Regions from separate parts of the Clostridium sp. HMP27 genome, predicted to be linked through region 2. Evidence: predicted binding sites of a transcription regulator. Region 2 holds the regulator's gene; the other holds the start of a gene.
The links. Region 2 encodes LexA, which represses DNA repair genes until DNA is damaged. Its sites were predicted from a motif close to CNAACANNTGTTNG; they were not measured.
Positions count from the first base shown of each region.

Region 1: a site for LexA is predicted at 1,520-1,533, ahead of DP68_RS16660 (DNA polymerase IV). Genes of this name have one in related genera too.

Region 1 is NZ_JMFY01000043.1:70,723-74,164, forward strand. Features, by position in the region: gene DP68_RS16655 (hypothetical protein) at 1-215, opposite strand, end outside; gene DP68_RS16660 (DNA polymerase IV) at 231-1,481, opposite strand; gene DP68_RS16665 (Gfo/Idh/MocA family oxidoreductase) at 2,263-3,309, opposite strand; gene DP68_RS16670 (sugar phosphate isomerase/epimerase) at 3,346-3,442, opposite strand, start outside.
Region 2 is NZ_JMFY01000014.1:161,046-164,487, forward strand. Features, by position in the region: gene DP68_RS06755 (tyrosine recombinase XerC) at 1-513, shown strand, start outside; gene DP68_RS06760 (hypothetical protein) at 538-918, opposite strand; gene lexA (transcriptional repressor LexA) at 1,277-1,876, shown strand; gene DP68_RS06770 (methionine gamma-lyase family protein) at 1,923-3,203, opposite strand; gene hfq (RNA chaperone Hfq) at 3,315-3,442, opposite strand, start outside.

The sequences.
Region 1 (3,442 bases), on a different contig from region 2:
TCAAATAATTTCATCACATCATCAATTAAGCTTTGGCATTTAAATACAAGCATGATATTGCCAGCAAGCTTCTCAGTTTCTTTTACAATAACCTTATCAACTTTTATTACCTTTATAGTTTCGTCCTCCATCTGCAACCTAAATCTTAAAGGCCTTATATCACCCTTATCGTTGGTGTAAGAAACTACTTCAATTGGCTTAGCTATGATTCTCATAAATCTCACCTTTCACTATAGCATAGAACTAATTAACGGATAGTCCTCTTCCCCTATGCCTCCGCACATTGAACTCAAACCTGAATGCAGAAAACACGATCTCATGATAGCTTTATTTCCATACTTTAATCTAATTTCATCCACTGCCTTATTTAATTCTCTATCTCTATCATAATCAAAGGAATCAAGTATGCTGTATTGATAAAAATCATTATTACAAAAATCTGTTATATGCACCCCTAGATGTCTTATGTTATTTCCTTTCCATGCATTATCAAATAACAAGCATGCTACTTCATATATTTTTCTAGTGGAATCTGTAGCTGTAATTAACTTCTTTTGACGTGAATAAGATATCAAATCACTGCCTCTTATTGATACTGAAACCACCTTACAGCAATTACCTGAATTTCTAAGCCTCATACTTACTGTTTCACATAAAGATAAAATTACCTTATGGGCTGTTTCTTTATCTTCTACATCAAAAGGAATTGTTGTAGAGTTCCCTATGCCCTTAATATCAATATAATTACCTTTTTTAACCTTTGAGTTATCTATACCATTAGCATAATTCCAAATTAATTCTCCATGACTTTTTAAAATATTTTTTAGTATATTAACATCATAATTTGCTAAATCTCCTATTGTATTGATATTTAATTTGTGTAATTTAGGAGTTGTAGCTCTACCTACCATAAATAAATCTTCAACTGGAAGAGGCCACATTTTCTCCTTTATCTCCCGTTGAAATAGAGTGTGTATTTTATCTGGCTTTTTTAGATCTGAAGCAACTTTTGCAAGTAGTTTATTATTTGATATTCCTATATTCACTGTAAACCCTAATTCATCTTTTATTCTTTGCTTTATGGTTTCAGCAAGTTTAATATAATCTGGATGTAAATTTTCCATATCAGAAAAATCTAAGAAACTTTCATCTACAGAAAATCTTTGTATGTTGGGTGTATACTCTTGTAATATTTCATGCATAGCTGAGCTGCACTGAACGTATAGCCAATATCTTGGTGGTACCACTACTAATTCAGGGCACTTTATTCTAGCATTATATAAAGTTTCACCGGTTTGAATATTGTATTTCTTTGCAGGAATGGATTTCGTCAAAACAATTCCATGTCTACTTGACTCATTCCCACCTACCACTGATGGAATTGTTCTAAGATCTAATTCCTCTCCTTGCTGAAGCCTGTAGGTTGCCTCCCATGAAAGGTATGCACTATTTACGTCAATGTGAAAAATTAATCTACTCATAAACTCTCAACCTCTTAATAAATTTCAATTCATACCTTAGAACATATGTTCGTATATATTATATACCATTTTTATACTTTTTATAAGAGGTTTTTAAAAAAATTATGACTTAAGTTAAAACTATAATTGAGGTATTATTATAAAAACAAAAAAATTCCGATACTTTATTTCGTAAAGTATCGGAATTTCTGGTTTTTATGAGCAATCCATTTATGCCCATTTTATGATATTAGTTTTCATAAAGTTATTAACTTTTTAGGGCTAATATCACATCTAAAGAACATAATAATCTAAGTTGCACTAATATAGATAGTTTATTGCCTTATTATAATCTTGCGACTATAATAAAACAAATCACAACCTATAATAATGGTTTCCTCGACTATATAACATATATAATAAACCTTATAAAATCTCTCGACTCTATAAAATCTATTTCAATACATTATATAATCTTAACTCGACCTTATATTATAAGTTTCAGCCCTATTATAATGAATTTATTTTTCAAAATCAACTATAATAAAACTTTACCTCACAGTATAAGATCTTATCGCCGACCTTACATAAACCCTTATAGATCTATGTAAAATCTTTGTTCGACTCATATACACCCCAAAACCTAAGAGCATATATAAGTCTTCGCTCAACTGTCATGTCCCTTATGCTATTATTGTGCTCAATTATAAAAATATAATACATTATCTTTTTTTATTTTTAAAAAATAATTTAATAATACTATCTGATTTTTTATATAGTAAAATATAGAAGTAAACCCTAACTATCCATTTGCCTTTGATATACGGACACTCTTATGACTTGAAGCTGATTCAATTGCTGCTAAGATAACCTTCAAGGCTTCTAAGCCATCTTCTCCTGTAATTAATGGTTTTCTATTTTGTATTATTGCCTCAATAAATTCATCAATGATACCTGTAGATGTTTGATTATCATTTGTCTGAAGTTTACCTACTTTATAAAACACCTTTTCGCCATTAAGTTTTTCAACTATTAAGTCATATTCAGGATTATCATAAATCCTCATTATTCCTTTTTCACAGAACAACATTGTATAATTTTTTTCCTCACCATAATACGTCCAGCTAAAAGTTGCATTTCCTATAATTCCAGTTTTAGTCTTAAGAGTGCATATCATGTTGTCACTTACTTTAACAAGATCACCATTTTCATCTTTCTTATCTAATGTGCCTTCCATTGCAGTTACATACTCTATCTCATCTTCAAGGATGTATCTTATCAGGTCAATTTTATGAATTCCTAAATCACCTGCAACCCCAAGTATAGATTGTTCCTTGTTAAAAAACCAAGTTCCTTTAGTTTTGTTTTCACTCCAATATTCAGGACCCTTATGTCCAAAAACCGTATGAAAAGTTAATACTCTTCCAAGTTCGCCACTTTTTAATATCTCCTTAGCCTTTTTATGAGCTTCGGCAAACCTTTGATTGTGATCCACCATAAGTATCTTTCCAGTGCTTTGGCTTACTTCTACCATTTCCTTAGCTTCATTTAAATCTCCAGTCATAGGCTTTTCACATAATACATGCTTATCAGATTTTAATGCCTCTATAGTTGTTTTATAATGCAAATTGTTGGGCAAACAGTTGCTGATTGCAGTGATTTCTGGATCATTAAAAATTTCTTCATAAGTCTCAGCCACTTTACCACCATAAATAGAAGCTAGCTCTTCAGCTCTATTTTTATTAGTATCATAAAAAGCTGCAATTTCTACCTGCTGGTTATTTGCATATTCGGGAGCATGTCTAAATTTCGTTATTGAACCGCAACCTAAAATTCCTACTTTAATCATATTCCCACCTCAACTAATTTATTTAGTCACTTAAATTTAATCCATAAATTTTCTTAAATGCTTACTGCTATATACAAGACCTTCTTTTATTATACTTTCATCATTTGCATAATCTTCATCCTCATGTTCTATG
Region 2 (3,442 bases):
AGAGATTATTGTGTAATTACCTTATTTCTAAATTGTGGATTAAGAATATCGGAACTTTGCAGTATAAACATTTCTAAAATAAAAGGTGATATATTAACTATTATCGGTAAAGGAAATAAGGAAAGAACGGTTTATTTAAATAAAGCGTGCATGAAAGCAATTGATAATTATTTGAAGATTAGAAATGAGTACCTAGATAAGATTCCACCTGAACATAGGGATATATTGTTTTTAAATAAGGATAAAAAAGGAATAAGCAAACGTTCCATAGAAGTAATGGTGAAAAAATATATAGGAAAAGCTGGTTTGGATACGGATAAATACACCCCTCACAAATTGAGGCATACAGCTGCTACGCTTATGTATAAACATGGCAATGTAGATATAAGAAGTCTTCAGCAGATATTGGGCCATGAGAATATTTCCACTACTCAAATTTATACGCATGTAGATAATGAAAGATTAAGGGAAGCTGTTAAATCAAATCCATTAAGTGATGAGTATGAGGAATAATCCTCATACCTCTCCCCTAACCTATTAGTTTCTCTTTCTAAGTCTTATAAGACCTGGGTATTCTTCAGATATATATTGAGAAGCCTTTTCTTCGTCCTCTAAAAGATCTCTTAGTCCTTCTATATCATCTATAAGCTCTATCTTTTCGGTGTTATCAGTTGAATCATAGTCGTCATCCCCTACAAAAGAGTCCTCAGTTGAATCTGGCATGTCAAAATCTGTGATATCTTCTTCTTCTTGTGCTATGCCATCTATAGTTACAGAACGCATATCAAAACCATCTTTTTCTAAACATTTCCCGCAATTATTACATATTTTATTTGGATTTAAATCGCATATATCACATTTTCCACAGTCATTACAAGATTTGGTTTCCTCAAAAATACAATATGTATATCTAGCCATATATACCCCTCTTTTTCTAATAAATTTGTTCGATGGCAACCATCCGTAATACTTCCATCCTTTTAGGTTGGAGGTAACGGATGATACGCCCTTGGATAAGTTTTTCTAAGACTCAGCTGGAGATAAGTATTCTTCATAAGTAAACTCCACCTGAGTCTAAGAATCACTTGATATTTAAGTTTTATTTACAATATTTTATTATAACAAATTATGATTCTATATTCAATGAAAGTATTCATAAAAACTAATTTTATTAGAAATTATAGCATATGAGAACACAAGTTTCGAGAACATAAGTTTGATATTTTGTTTATATTATGATATAATTTTATTAAAATTATATGTAAGAGGTGTTCTTATGTCTAGGCAGGATAAGCAAAAGGAAATATACGAATATATAAAGCAGCAAATACATGATAAGGGTTACCCACCTTCCGTAAGAGAAATTTGTAATGCAGTAGGCCTTAAATCCACTTCCACTGTTCACGGTCATCTTCAAAGATTAGAAAAAAAAGGTCTTATAAAAAGGGATCCTACAAAACCTCGTGCTATTGAAGTTATGGATGAATCATTTAAAAGAGAGCTAGTTAGTATTCCTGTAATAGGTACAGTTACTGCAGGTGTGCCTATACTAGCAGTTGAAAATATAGAAGATACCTTTGCTTTGCCTGTTAACTTTATAAGAAGCAATAAAGAAATGTTTATGCTTAAAGTTCATGGAGAAAGCATGATTGATGTAGGAATAATGAATGAGGATTTAGTTATAATAGAAAAAACTAATTCAGCTGAAAATGGAGACATTGTAGTAGCGCTTATCGAAAATGAAGCTACTATAAAAAGATTTTTCAAAGAAAGTGATTTCATAAGACTACAACCTGAAAATAAGACTATGGAGCCTATAATAGTAAAAGAATGTACCATTATAGGGAAACTTATAGGACTTTATAGAAAATATTAAACCAAGCATAACATCATGCTTGGTTTTTTATTTATATATTAAGTTTCTAGTTTAATATTTTATTAAGAGCTATGATTATTCCAGTTTTTGCATGATCAAAAGTAAGACCGCCTTGCAGGTATGCTATATAAGGCTCTCTAATTGGAGCATCAGCTGAAAGTTCTATAGATGATCCTTGTATAAAGGCTCCAGCGGCCATTATAACTTGATCTTCATATCCTGGCATATCCCATGGTTCGCATTGTACAAAGGAGTCTATAGGAGAACCTAGCTGAATACCCTTGCAAAAATTTATAAGCTTTTCTTTATCGTTAAACTTGATTGCTTGAATAATATCACTTCTTTTTTCATTAAACTTTGGAAGTACCTCAAAGCCGGCAAGCTCCATTATTCTTGAACAAAATATAGCTCCTTTTACCGCTTCCATAGCAATATGAGGTGCTAAGAAAAGTCCTTGGAATAAAGTTCTCATCACACCAAAGGTAGAACCGCATTCTCCACCTATTCCCGGAATTGTAAGCCTATATGAGGCTTGAGTTACATACTCTTCTTTACCTGCTATGTATCCGCCTGTAGGAGCAATTCCTCCCCCTATGTTTTTAATAAGGGACCCTGCTACTAAATCTGCACCTACATCCGTAGGTTCTAGAGTATCTATGAATTCTCCATAACAATTGTCCACAAAACAAATAACATCTTCTCTTATGTTTTTAACAAATTTTATAATCTCGCTTATTTCAGATACAAGTAATGAATTTCTCCAACCATAGCCAGTAGATCTTTGAATATGTACGATTTTTATAGAGTTATCTTCTTTTAATGCTGCTTCTACTTCTTTTAAATTTACTTTTCCGTTATCTAAGTCTATTTGTTTATAATTTACTCCGTATTCCTTAAGTGAACCTATGTTCTTTTGCTCTCCAATTCCAATGATTCCGTGTAATGTATCATAAGGAGAACCTACTATTGATAACATAGTATCACCAGGTCTTAAATTCCCAAATAGTGCTGCACCAATGGCATGAGTTCCATTTACAAAATGAGGTCTCACTAGTGCGCTTTCTGTATTAAATATTCTTGCATATACTTTATCTAAAGAATCCCTTCCGATATCTCCATAACCATATCCTGTGGAATTAGTAAAGTGAGACTCGCTTATTCTTTCTTCTTGAAGCGCATTTAAGACCTTTAATTGGTTGAATTCCCTTATTTCATCATACCTTTTAAACTCTTCTTCTACATCTTTTAGAGCTTTTTCATATAAATCTAGTACATTATCTTTTATGTGATAGACATTCTTAAGATAATCTTTAGTTAATTTAATCATTATAATTACATCCTCCAACCTAACAATTCATAATATAGTTTTTAAAATACATACAACTTAATATATTACCACATAAAAAAATAATAGGCAAAAATTTTGCCTATTATTTCCTTAGCCATTAAATTGCGTATCTTGAGGATTAGGTGTAAATAAAATTGCTTTCGCTGGAGTTATAGTTGAAATGGCATGTTTATAAACAAGCATTTGCTTTCCTAAACAATCTAATATAACCGTAAAGC